DNA from 2 places in the Nicoliella spurrieriana genome. Region 2 is predicted to be linked to the other one. Evidence: predicted binding sites of a transcription regulator. Region 2 holds the regulator's gene; the other holds the start of a gene.
The links. The regulator HrcA, encoded in region 2, represses chaperone genes, less so after heat shock. The targets are predictions, from matches to a motif close to TTAGCACTCNNNNNNNNNGAGTGCTAA.

Region 1 (7,240 bases), 660 kb from region 2:
ATTTCAGCTTGATAGCTGTAACCATGGTTAGCAGTAAAATTAGCCTGCATGGTATCGTATGACTTAGTAACTTCGGCGAGCTTATTTGGATCTTGATTCACTTGTTGATCGCTCATTTGTTGTTCGAGGGCGTGCATTTTTCGTTCGGTTTTAATTAACTCGGCGAAAACGCTGAGCATTTCGTCCCAAACATTTTGCTCAGAATGGAGACCGGTGTTTTGTGAAAGGTAGCCAACGGTTAAACCGTTTTTTTCGGTAATGGTGCCGGCATCAACGCTTTCCTCCCCAATGATCATCTTAACGAGAGTTGATTTACCAGCCCCGTTGCGGCCCACTAGTCCAATTCGGGCGTGATTTTCAACATTCATACTAACATTTGTGAAAATTGGCACACCGTCAAATCTTTTGGTAACGTTATTTACTTGTAATATTTGCAAGTCCTCACCCCTTTGTTTTATGGTAATTTATGGATAATTTTATCATAATTTGTGAATAATATGAAATTATGAATCTGATATAATTGATTGATATTTCACAAAGTTACTTTTTGTGATAGAATAATCTGTAAAATGTTTTTTTGAATGCAAATGCCAGGAGGAACGTTAATTATGGCTGAAAATAAAATTCCACGAGCAACCGCAAAACGATTACCGATTTACTATCGATACCTTACCATTCTACATGATTCTAAAGTTGAACGAATTTCCTCAAATAAATTTGCGGATGCAATTCAAGTCGATTCCGCAACCATCCGCAGAGATTTTTCATACTTTGGGGCGCTTGGCAAGCGGGGCTACGGATATGACGTTGATAATCTTTTAAACTTTTTCAAGCGCATTTTGAACGAAGACCGCTTAACTAACGTAGCGTTAGTGGGGGTTGGTAACTTTGGCCAGGCCCTGCTTAATTTTAACTTTCACCGTGATAGCAACGTTAGAATTTCAGCAGCCTTTGATACCAAGGAACGCATGATCAATACGATTCAAAATGGCGTGCCGATCTACTCATATGAAGAAATGATTCAACAACTGCGTGATCAACAAATTAAGGTGGTCATTTTGACCGTTCCATCTAAAGTGGCGCAGGAAGTTTGTGATAATGCAATTAAAGCCGGAGCGGAAGGGTTCCTTAATTTTACGCAGGTCAGACTATCCACGCCGGAAAACGTGACGGTCCAAAACGTGGATTTAACGAATGAATTACAGACGTTAATTTATTTTATTGAACATTATATTAAGTAAGTTTAATGAATACTAGTTTTAAATCAAAATCATCGACGCATCAAAGTTAACCATTTAGAATGTGCATGTAAGTTAATTTACGTGCACATTTTTTAATTCAGTCAAAATGGTTGCAATTAAAATTAAAAACAGATATATTTAAGACAGTGATTAGCACTGATGGACATCAAGTGCTAAAATAAAGTTGTAAATGAACTTGGAGGGATTAATGTGTTAAAGCCATTAGGTGATCGTGTCATCGTTGAAGTTGAGGAAGCAAAGGAAAAAACAGTCGGTGGAATTGTATTAGCAAGTAATGCTAAGGAAAAGCCACAAACCGGGAAGGTTGTTGCTGTTGGGGATGGTCGAGTTCTTGATAACGGCAAGCAAGTTGCACCATCCGTTAAAAAGGGTGACACTGTTTTATTTGATAAGTACTCAGGAACTTCAGTTGACTATGAAGGACAATCCTACTTAGTTTTGCATGATAAAGATTTAGTCGCAGTGATTGACTAATTAATTTAAAATTAAACCATTCAAAATAAAATCTAATTTATGAGGTGAGAATAAATGGCTAAGGAAGTTAAATTTTCAGAAAGTGCTAGAAGATCATTGCTTAATGGAGTAGATAAACTAGCTGATACGGTTAAAACGACATTGGGACCTAAGGGGCGCAATGTGGTTCTTGAAGAAGGTGCCGGAAACCCAAACATTACTAACGATGGGGTTACGATTGCAAAGGCAATTGAATTACCAGACCATTTTGAAAATATGGGTGCTAAATTAGTTGCTGAAGTTGCATCCAAGACTAACGATATTGCTGGTGATGGGACCACGACTGCCACCGTTTTAACCCAGGCAATCGTTAACGAAGGCTTGAAGAACGTTACCGCCGGTGCTAATCCTGTGGGCGTCCGTCGCGGAATTGAAGAAGCTACTAAGGTAGCTGTTAAGGCATTACACAAGATGTCACACGAAGTAAAGAACAAGAATGATATTGCACAAATTGCTTCAATTTCATCCGCTAACAAGCAAGTCGGTTCATTAATTGCCGATGCCATGGAAAAAGTGGGTAACGATGGAGTAATTACGATTGAAGATTCCCGTGGGGTTGATACTAGCCTTGATGTTGTTGAAGGAATGCAATTTGATCGTGGTTACATGTCACAATACATGGTGACCGATAACGATAAGATGGAAGCTAACTTGGATAACCCATACATTTTGATTACTGATAAGAAGATTAATAACATTCAAGACATCTTACCAGTGCTTCAATCAGTGGTTGAACAAGGACGTTCACTATTAATCATTGCTGATGATATTGGTGGAGAAGCATTGCCAACGCTTGTATTGAACAAGATGCGTGGAACCTTTAACGTAGTTGCTGTTAAGGCCCCTGGTTTTGGTGATCGTCGGAAGGACCAATTACAAGATATTGCTACTTTGACTGGGGCGACTTTGATCACTGACGACTTAGGCTTAAACTTAAAGGATGCTACGTTAGACCAATTAGGTCAATCATCAAAGGTTAACGTTACTAAGGATAGTACGACCATCGTCCAAGGTGCTGGTGATAAGGACCAGATTGCCGATCGGGTCAGCGAAATTAAGACGCAAATCGAAAAGACGACTTCTGACTTTGACCGTGATAAGTTAAAGGAACGCCTTGCTAAATTAGCCGGTGGAGTTGCCGTAGTCCGGGTCGGTGCTGCTACCGAAACCGAATTAAAGGAACGTAAGTACAGAATTGAAGATGCATTGAACGCTACCCGGGCCGCCGTTGAAGAAGGTTACGTTCCCGGTGGTGGAACTGCCTACATTAATATTCTTAAGGATATTGATGCCATTAAGGCTGATGGTGATGAAAACACCGGGGTGCAAATTGTTCGGCGGGCGCTTGAAGCACCAGTTAGACAAATTGCTCACAATGCAGGGGTTGATGGTTCCGTAATCGTTGACCACCTCAGAGATCAAAAGCCAGGGGTTGGTTACAACGCTGCTGACGGGACCTACGAAGATATGATCAAGGCTGGTGTGATTGACCCAACCAAGGTTAGTCGTTCAGCATTACAAAATGCCGCTTCCGTTTCAGCACTATTGCTTACGACTGAAGCAGTGGTTGCAAACGAACCAAAGGAAGAAAATAATAACCCATTACCTCCACAACCAGGTATGGGCGGAATGATGTAATTTAATAATGTTTTAACTGAGAGGGCTGCTGTTAAGCGGTTCTCTTTTTGTTTGCTTAAAATAGTTATGAAATATTTAACAAAATGTAGTAAAATTAAGAATTGCATAAACAGTTTTACATTTTCTTAACAAGTACATCAATAAAGTGAGGTCATTTTCATGTGGCGTTATTTAAAACGATTATTAATTGGAAAGCCATTGAAATCAACCGATGAGGGTGGCCAATCCCTTAATAAATTCAAAGGATTGGCATTGTTATCATCCGATGCGCTTTCATCCGTTGCTTACGGAACCGAACAGATCACTGCGGTGCTCCTGACGCTTTCGGTTGCAGCATTGGTTTACCAAATTTGGATTGCAGCATTGGTATTAGTGTTATTATTTGCATTACGTTATCCTATCAACAAATTATCTATGCCTATCCATCTGGTGGAGGGGCCTATTTAGTTGCTAGTGATAACTGGGGTCGAACGGCAGGATTAGTCGCTGGCGGATCATTGCTAGTTGACTACATGCTGACCGTTGCGGTATCAACTACTTCCGGGACCGAAGCAATCACGTCAGCCATTCCTGCACTATATAACTACCGGGTCCTAATTTCGTGTTTAATTGTGGTTTTGATTATGTTATTAAACCTACGTGGAATGCGCGAATCAGCATCCATTTTAACGGTTCCGGTGTATCTATTTATCTTGATGATCTTTATAATGATTATCTGGGGTGGCTATAACATTGCCACTGGGCACATTACATACAGTGCTGCTAGTGCGGTCGGAACGCCCGTTCAGGGAATGACGTTGTTGTTATTCTTCAAGGCTTTTTCGTCTGGATCATCTTCATTAACCGGGGTGGAAGCCATCAGTAACTCCGTGCCTAACTTTAAGCAACCCAAGGAGAAAATGGCTTCACATACGTTAGCCATCATGGCCTTGATTTTGGCGTTCTTCTTTGGTGGCATTACGTTTTTGAGTTACTACATGGGCATTAAGCCCAATGCGCATGTTACCGTGCTTTCTCAAATTGGTAGCGGCATTTTTGGGCATGGTGGCATTTTATTTTATGTTTTACAACTTTCAACGGCAATGATTCTGGCGGTTGCTGCGAACACCGGGTTTTCGGCGTTCCCCATTCTTGCTTATAACCTTGCTCGGGACAAGTTCTTGCCACATGCTTACCTGGATAAGGGGGACCGGCTAGGGTATTCTAATGGGATTATTTCACTGGCAATCGGGGCGTTCGTTTTAATCATCATGTTTAATGGTGAAACGAACCTCTTGGTGCCACTTTATTCGATTGGGGTCTTTATTCCGTTTACCCTTTCACAGTCGGGGATGATTTTACACTGGCGGAAGCATCGTGAGGGAGCTTGGATTCTAAAGGCTACGATTAACTTTATCGGGGCCCTGATTTCAGCGATTCTAGTGGTCTTCTTATTGCTGCTTCACTTTGTGAACGTTTGGCCATACTTCATTGTGATGCCACTGCTAATTTTAATGTTCTACCGAATCAATGAGCACTATAAGCGGGTCAGTGAACAATTAGAAGTTAGTCATGAAGCGGAAGCAATTCCAGAAACGTTTAGTGGCGCCACTGTAATCGTCTTGATTAGTGATGTCACAGCAATGACTACCAATGCGATTTCATATGCTAAATCGATCAGTGATGACATTATTGCGATGCACGTTTCGTTTGATTCGAATCCTAAAAAGGAACAAAAGGTGGCTAGTGATTTTAAAACGGCCTTTCCAGGCGTCCGATTTGTGGACATTCATTCTTCGTACCGTTCAATTGTTAATCCAACGTTACGGTTCTGTGACGTAATTGCGAAGCGGGCTGAATATGAGGGCAACACCACCACGGTGTTGGTTCCCCAATTCGTCCCTAAGCATTACTGGCAGCAAATTCTACACAACCAGAGTGGGTTACGCTTGCGGGCGGCATTGAATTCGCGTCAAAATATTGTGGTTAGTACCTATAACTACCACCTTAGATAAACTTTTAATTAGGAGTTATTGCATATTACAATTGTGATAACTCTTTTTGATTGGGTTGTTTTTAGATTGGTGGATTTGTATAATTGGATTTATACAATTATTGAATAGGGAGGTGCAGGATTGAAATTAAAGATAATCGTTTGCTTATTCGCGACCATGTTACTTTCGGCGGTTTTAACTCCGTTCATTCGGAAACTAGCGTTTAAAGTTGGCGCCGAAGATGATCCGAATAAGCGGCGGGTCAATAAGGTGCCGATGCCCACCCTTGGGGGACTAGCCATCTTTGCTTCCTATACGTTCGCAACGGCCGGATTAATGCACAACTTAATTCCAGGCCCCCAACTATGGGGGATATTAGGTGGTGAAATCCTAATTATCATTACCGGAGTATTAGACGATATTTATACTCTAAATCCCAAGCAAAAGGTTTTAGGAATTACCCTAGCAGCATTGTTCGTTTACTTCTTTGCGCATGTCAGAATGACCATCATCACGTTACCTCTATTGGGCTCATTTCATTTAGGGTGGTTAAGTTTACCAATTACTTGGATCTGGATCTTAGCGATCACGAATGCGGTTAATTTAATTGACGGCTTGGATGGATTAGCTACCGGAGTTGCAATTATTGCCCTCACCACAATGGGAATTACTGGGATGTTTTTCTTGAACGTTGGAAATACATATGTATCCATCATGATTTTTACACTGGTCGTTGCATGTGTTGGATTCTTACCGTACAATTTTTTCCCAGCGCGCATTTATTTAGGCGATACGGGTTCGTTATTTATCGGGTTCATGATTTCAGTCTTTTCACTAAATGGACTAAAAAATGCAACCTTCATTACCGTGATTATTCCAGTAATTATTCTAGGAGTCCCGATTACCGATACCGTTTATGCTATCTTAAGGCGGGTATTGAACCGCCAACCCATTTCACATGCCGATAAGCACCATCTACACCATCGGTTAATGCAGATGGGATTGACCCACCGCCAGACCGTGTTAGTGATTTATGGAATTGCAATGATTTTTTCGTTCATCTCACTCCTTTATCCGATTTCCAATCTATGGGGTAGTATTTTACTCACGATTGCCACTTTAATTGGGCTCGAATTATTTGTGGAGTCCATTGGATTGGTTGGCAAGAATCGGCAGCCGCTTTTAAAATGGATTAAGCGGGTGGTAAAGAACACCACCAGTAAAAGTAATCATTAAAAAAGGATCAATCGCCCCCGTTATTTGAGGTCAATTGATCCTTTTTTGTAACGATCCTTACCTTGATGGTAATCCACTTCAAAGTATTCTTGATCACCAGTTGAAATTTTTGCACGGTCATTTAATAGCTCAATGACCTGCTTTTTAAACCCTTCAATTTGATCTGCTGGCACTGCTACCACCACGGTAACATCTGCACCATATTGAATATCGTCAATATAGATATCTGATTGTTCTAAAAAGTACTTCAATTGTTCCAACAATGAATATTCAATTTCGATATTGATTTTCGTTTGGAGGATTCGTTCCACGACGCCCACCTTATTGATTGCTTCGGTTGTCGCATTGCTATAAGCTCTAATCAATCCACCGGCCCCTAGCTTAATTCCACCAAAGTACCTCGTAACCACGACCGCAACATCATGGAGTTGTTTGAGCTTGATGGCGTCTAAAATCGGGAGCCCGGCGGTTCCGGATGGTTCACCATTGTCACTCTTACGTTGGATGTGATCATCTTGCCCCACCATGTATGCAAAACAATTATGGGTCGCTGATTTATTTTCCTCGATGATCTGGGCAACGAATTCCTTTGCTTCAGCTTCGGTCTTGACCCGCTTC
Region 2 (7,240 bases):
GTCCCACCACCAAGGTCATATACCAATACCTTTTGGTCGTTATCCTTCTTGTTCAATCCATAGGCTAATGCAGCAGCCGTTGGTTCGTTGATAATCCGCTTAACATCAAGTCCAGCAATCTTACCAGCATCCTTAGTTGCTTGTCTTTGTGCATCATCAAAGTATGCAGGAACGGTAATCACTGCCTTGTCAACAGTGTCACCAATGTAGTCTTCAGCAAACTTCTTGATGTATTGTAAAATCATTGCTGAAATTTGTTGAGGAGTGTAACTCTTTCCATCAACATCGACCTTGTAGTTACTATCCCCCATGTGACTCTTAATTGAAGAAATCGTATTAGGGTTAGTAATCATTTGCCGCTTAGCAACTTCACCTACTTGAATTTCCCCATCCTTGAATGCAACGACTGAAGGAGTCGTTCTGGAACCTTCTGGATTTGGAATAATTTTAGGTTCATTTCCTTCCAGAACTGCAACAGCTGAATTAGTAGTTCCTAAATCAATTCCAATAATTTTATTGCTAGCCATAAATTGTTACCTCACTTTTTATTTTATTTATTATAATCTAATTTTTTATTTTGCCACGACAACCATTGCTGGTCGAATTACTCGATCAGCTAACTTATAGCCGTTTTGTAAAACCTTAACAACATGATCAGTTGGATGGTCATCATCGGCCGGAACCGTCTGAACAGCTTGACAGAAGTTAGGGTCAAACTTCTTTCCGTCAACGTCAAGCACTTCGATGTTACTATCGCTAAGCGCCTTAGTAAGATGCTTAGCAACCATTTCAACACCCTGCTTTAATTGTTGACCACTTTTATCATCGACCTTTACTTCTAACGCCCGGTCCAAGTTATCTACAATTGGTAAGATATTCGTAGCAAGTTTTTGTCCATCATACTTAAGGATCGTTGCTTGATCCTTTTTAGCCCGATTTTGAACGTTTTGCAGCTCGGCTTCAGCACGTAAATACTTATTTTCCATATCATCAAGTTGACGCTTTAAGTCGATGATTTCCTTATCAGCGTGCTTATCTTCAGCCTTAGCTTGTTCATCATCCGCCTTAAGCTTTTGTGATTCAGTTGCTTCTGCAGAATTTTGCTTTTCTTCATCTTGCTTTTTGTTAGATGCCAAACAAAACCCTCCTTTGAATTATTTATTTTCCTTATAATATCCTAATAGCCGACTAGATAACTCTGATCTAAACGCATCCACTAGGGTAATTACCTTAGAATATGGCATCCGAGTGGGCCCTAACACAGCGATGATTCCCTTACCATGTGAGCCAACATCGTAGGTGCCAGTAATGACACTATAATTTTTTAACAGCTCGTTACTCATTTCAGAACCAATCTGAACTGAGACCCCATCACCAGAATTACCGATAAATTTAGCAATTTCACCAGATTGTCCTAGCATCGAGTAAAGTGGCTTCAGATAACTAATGTCGCTTTGGTCAGTAAAACTCAATAAATTCATTTCACCGCCGACATATAGTCGATCTCGCATTGCCTTCATAATTACTTCATCCAAAATCCCAATAAATCCATTGGTCGAATGAAGATACTGATTAACCCGATTAGGAATCACCGATTTAAGTTGTTCCAATACAACGGATAATGGATAACCGACCAACCGATCATTGATCAAATTAACGACCGATTCTAATTGCTGACCAGTAACTCCCTTGGGGATTCGAAACAACTCCGTTTCAGCATCCCCATTATCAGTTACTAGAATCGCCATTACCCGCTGATCACCCAATGCAACTAATCGAAAGCCCTGAAGTAATCGATTAGTCGCCTGTTCGGGCTGTAAAGTCAAAGCAGTATAGTTAGTCAAGTCAGAAAGAATATTAGCAGATTTTTGAACTAATTCATCAATCTTATGGTAGCTACTATCCAATGCCTTATGAATTAGGGCGATGTCATTCATCATATTAACCTTGGAAAAAGTTAAATGATCAACATAGTAACGATAACCATTAATTGATGGAACTCGTCCGGATGATAAATGAGTCTTTTCAATCAATCCCATCTCTTCAAGAACTGCCATTTCATTTCTAATCGTAGCGGAACTAACATGAATTGGAAGCTGATTAACCAATAGTTTGGAACCAACTGGTGCTCCAGAATGAGTATAGTCTTGAACGATTCCAGATAGAATCAATTCCTGACGTTCAGTTAGCATTAATCATCACTCCTTTTTAGCACTCACACGTATCAAGTGCTAAGCTACATATATAATGTACCAAAGGGTGAATTATAAGTCAAGAAAGACACTCACAAATTACCTAAAAAGTTTTGCGCATTGATTTGGTCTTGTTTTAACTGGTCGATCAATGCATCCACTCCAGTGAATTTAACTTCACCACGCATCCAATGGAGCCATTTAATCTGAACATCTTCCCCATAAATATTTTGATTAAAATCAAACAAATTAATTTCAACGGTAATTGGATGGGTATCTCCAAAGGTTACATTCCGACCAATCGATGCCATCCCACCATACGTCTGATCACCAATCTGCATTTGCACAACGTAAATACCAATTGATGGTAACCACTGGTACTCGCTATGTTCAACGTTCGCAGTGGGAAAGCCTAATTCCCGTCCCCGCGCAAAACCATGAACCACCGTTCCAGAAGTCACGTATGGTCGATCTAATAAGCGATTAACGGTATCAATATGGCCATCATCTAAATTTTTACGAATGCGGGTTGAACTGACCTTCTTCCCGTCAATATCAAGCGAAGGTACCTCAACGACTGTAAAGCGATTCTTTACGTATTGTGGAAGTAAATGCATATTTGCATTATCACTACCATAGGTATGGTCAAATCCTGCCACCACGGTAATCGCATTAAATCGACAAAGATAATCATCAACAAATGATTGTGGGGACTGGGCCTGAAAGGCATAGGTATAACTAATTTTAAACACCACATCAACCCCTAGTGATTCAAAAAGAGCCATTTTATAACTATCTAGCGTCAGATAACGCTTATCATGTGAACTTAGTTGTTGATAAACGATCGAAGGGTGATGATCATAAGTCAAAACTGCTAGTTTAACGCCACGGTCCTTAGCAATCTCACGAGCGCGCTTAATCACACCCTGATGCCCTAAATGGACTCCATCAAAAAAACCCATTGCTAAAACAACCGGGTCATTAAATTGTAAATTATTCATTGGATGGTGAATATTAAAGATTTCCATTACTGCTCCCTACTTTACACTAAACATTTTAAGCGGCTTATAAACACCTTGATCATGATTTAAGTAATACAATGCCTTAATTTGATGATTAAACTGCACCGCTATTTGATCACTATCCATCTTAATATCTTGTGGGGCTAAAAATCCACCATTTTGCACAATCTTCCATTGATTAGGATTCAAAGCATAACTTGGAAAATCATTTAAAGCATGGTCAATCGGGTACATAACATCCGCTAAGCAATCGTCATGAACAGCCGCTTCTATTTGACTGATGGAATATGATTCATCAAGGGTAAAGCCCCCACTCTTAATCCTAGTTAAATCAGACATTACTGCGGGCACTCCCAGTAGCTGTCCCACCATAAACGAAAGGGTTCTGACATAGGTGCCCTTCCCACAACCCACTTCAAATTTGATTTTTTGAAGTTGATGGGTGGCATCATATTTAACCGGGGCGGTCATTTTAAAGTAATCAATTCGAACGTGTCGTTCAGGACGTTTAACCGTTTCACCTGCGCGGGCATATTCATACAATCTCCGTCCATTCACCTTTACGGCTGAATACATTGGTGGAATCTGTAATAACCGTGGTTGCACAAGCTGTTGCATGGCTTGATTAATTTGTGCCTCGCTAAAGGGAGTGATAATTGGTTTTTGATTAACGATTTCGCCATCTAAATCTTCGGTCGTCGTGGAAAATCCTAACGTAATTTCACCACGGTAAATTTTTCCAGAATTCATCAAAAAATCAACCACCTTAGTGGCACTCCCAACACAAATTGGTAGCACCCCATCAACGTTAGGATCAAGGGTTCCACTATGACCAATTTTTTTAGTTCTTAAAATTCCGCGCATCTTTCTAACACAGTCAAAACTGGTCATCCCACGCTCCTTATTCAATGGAATAATTCCATCCATATTCAACGACTCCCATCTCAATTTCTTAATTAATTTCCATTTAAACACAAAAAGAGTAGATAACAAATCATTATTACCTACTCTTTAAACTTATTTATCTTCACGTTGTAGCTTGTTAATCAATTGATCAATCTTACTACCGTATTGGATTGAATCATCTAATTCAAAATGAATTTCAGGAGTCCGATAAACGTTTCTTAGGCGTGCTCCTAATGCACTTCTAATCATTCCGGTTGCCTTATCCAATCCCTTTTGCGTATTTTCTTCATCACTCTTCTTATCTGAAAGAATGCTATAGAAAATAGTTGCTTGTTGCAGGTCACCCGTTACATCGACTCCGGTAATGGTTACGCCATTGACCCGGGGATCACGAACTTCCTTTAACAATAAGTCGTTCACTTCTCTTTGAATCTCTTGTTGTAATCGACCCACTCTATACTGTGCCATTGATAATAACTCCTTAATCGATATTATTCGACTGGAACTTCTTTCATCTCGTAGGCTTCAATAACATCATTTACCTTAATATCATTATAGTTCTCAATCGTTAACCCACATTCAAATCCTTGCTTAACACTCTTAGCATCATTTTTGAACCGCTTCAAGCTCCCTAATTCACCATCGTAAACCACGACGTTATCACGAATTAAACGAACCTTACTATCACTATTAATATAGCCTGAAATAACCATTCCACCGGCAATCGTACCGACCTTAGAAGCCTTATAGATTTCTCTGACTTCCACTTGACCAGTTACTTCTTCCTTATAGGTAGGTTCTAGTAATCCCTTCATTGCGGATTCCACTTCATCAATTGCATCATAAATCACTTGATGCAAACGAATATCAACATTATCGGTTTCTGCTTGGGACTTAGCTTGTGGTGTTGGCCGAACGTTAAATCCAATGATAATAGCGTTACTTGCTTCAGCTAACGCCACATCACTTTCATTGATTGCACCGACTCCGGTATGGATGATGTTCACCTTAACACCCTCCACTTCAATCTTTTGCAAACTAGATGATAGGGCTTCAACTGAACCCTGTACATCAGCCTTGATAATAATATCAACCTGTTTCATTTCACCTTCCTTAAGTGAATCAAATAGGTTATCAAGTGTAACATGGTTCGTTTGGCGACGGTCGTTTTCTTGAGCTTCTTGCGCCCGCTTTTCACCGGCAGCTCGAGCAGTCTTTTCATCATCAAAGACAATGAAGCGATCCCCTGCTTCAGGAACATCATTTAACCCAGTAATTCCAACCGGTGTTGAAGGAGTGGCTTCCTTTAGCTCTTGGTTATGCTCATTAACCATCGTCCGAACTCGTCCAAAAGTATCACCAACTACGATGGGATCACCAACGTGCATCGTTCCTTGTTGAACTAGCAAAGTCGCAACGGTTCCCTTTCCGCGATCTAGTCGTGCTTCAATTACTGAACCAGCAGCATTTTGCTTTGGATTAGCCTTTAATTCCATCACATCTGCTTGTAATAAAATCATGTCCAATAATTCATCCACGTTAGTTCCAAATTTAGCAGAAATCTTAACGAAGATGGTGTCACCACCCCAGTCTTCTGGAATCAAGCCATAGTTACTAAGTTGTTCAGTAACGTGGTCTGGATTAGCACCGGGCTTATCAATTTTATTGATTGCAACGATAATTGGTGTCTTTGCAGCTTTCGCATGGTTAATTGCTTCCACTGTTTGTGGCATTACTCCATCATCAGCAGCAACTACTAAAATCGTAATATCAGTAATGTCAGCACCACGAGCACGCATTGCAGTAAATGCAGCATGGCCTGGGGTATCTAAGAACGTAATCATCTTATCATCGTGTTCAACTTGGTACGCCCCAATTCCCTGGGTAATCCCACCAGCTTCACCAGATGTAATATGAGAATGTCTTAGATAATCCAATAGGGTAGTTTTCCCATGGTCAACGTGGCCCATGATGGTAACAACTGGTGGTCTATTTTCTTGATAGGCGGTATTGTGTTCTTCTTCATCAAATAACTTATCAAGATCAGAAACGTTTAGTTGTTCCTTTTCTTTAGCTTCGATTCCGTAATCGGTAGCAAGTAGCTCAATCGTATCCTTATCCAAGGACTTATTTTGGTTAACCATTACGCCCAACATGAATAGCTTCTTAACGATTTCGGCTGGTTCACGGTGAAGGACTTTTCCAATCTCTTGGGCATTCATTCCATCAGTGTATTCCAAAACTTCTGGAAGCGGATGATCCTTACGCTTAGGAGCATCGTTATGCTTATGAATTTGGCGAATTCGTTGATTTTTAGTGTACTTATTAAATGCGTTATTACGCCGTTTATTGAATTTCTTCTTATTCTTTTTATTGTTGCGGTTAAAACCATTTGAATTGGCAGAATTAGGCCGATTCGAGTTATTGTTTGAATTATTATTCCGAGAATTAGATTGTCCCGAATGATTAGAGTTATTCATATTATTCCGGTGAGCCCCATTATTTTGATTATTATTATGGTTATTATTAGGGCGACTATTTGAAGCACTTTGCTCAGCAGGTTTTCTACCATTATTGCCACCCTTAGCTGAGCTTTGCGCACCGTTATTACGGTGTTGATGATTATTATGATTAGCTTGTGGTTTGGAATTGTTCTTAGGAGCACCCTTAGTGGAGTTACCCTTTAACGCAGCTTTAATCTGTCTTTCTTGATTATCATCAATCGTAGACATATGATTATGGACTGATATTCCCTTACTATTAGCACTGCTAATCAACTGCTTGCTAGTCACATTGAGTTCTTTAGCTAATTCATAAATACGCTTTTTACCCATATGATCACTATCCTTTAATTATTTTTTATTTCAGTTAGTTTTTTGGCAAAGCCGCGGTCAGTGATCCCAATCATGGTGCGTGGCGCTCCAATCGCATCACTTAACTGCTGTCTGGTAATCAAGTGATGGTAGGTAACATTATAAGAACCCGCCTTGTCAATAAACTTTTTAGTAGTAGCCTGTCCCGTGTCGCTTGCAATAATTAATAGTGCAACGTGGTGTTTCCTAATTGCATTTAAAATAATTGCTTCGCCGGTAACTACTTTGCCGGCTCTTTTAGCGATTC

Region 1: the regulator HrcA is predicted to act here: its motif matches at 1,392-1,418, upstream of groES (co-chaperone GroES).

The regions. Positions count from the first base shown of each region.
Region 1 is NZ_CP093361.1:104,659-111,898, reverse strand. Features, by position in the region: gene MOO44_RS02115 (ABC-F family ATP-binding cassette domain-containing protein) at 1-437, opposite strand, end outside; gene MOO44_RS02110 (redox-sensing transcriptional repressor Rex) at 609-1,241, shown strand; gene groES (co-chaperone GroES) at 1,452-1,736, shown strand; gene groL (chaperonin GroEL) at 1,791-3,413, shown strand; partial or broken gene MOO44_RS02095 (APC family permease) at 3,573-5,407, shown strand; gene MOO44_RS02090 (glycosyltransferase family 4 protein) at 5,564-6,622, shown strand; gene MOO44_RS02085 (YigZ family protein) at 6,643-7,240, opposite strand, start outside.
Region 2 is NZ_CP093361.1:1,156,641-1,163,880, reverse strand. Features, by position in the region: gene dnaK (molecular chaperone DnaK) at 1-527, opposite strand, end outside; gene grpE (nucleotide exchange factor GrpE) at 573-1,136, opposite strand; gene hrcA (heat-inducible transcriptional repressor HrcA) at 1,155-2,192, opposite strand; gene ribF (riboflavin biosynthesis protein RibF) at 2,285-3,220, opposite strand; gene truB (tRNA pseudouridine(55) synthase TruB) at 3,230-4,141, opposite strand; gene rbfA (30S ribosome-binding factor RbfA) at 4,232-4,588, opposite strand; gene infB (translation initiation factor IF-2) at 4,612-6,954, opposite strand; gene MOO44_RS06370 (L7Ae/L30e/S12e/Gadd45 family ribosomal protein) at 6,969-7,240, opposite strand, start outside.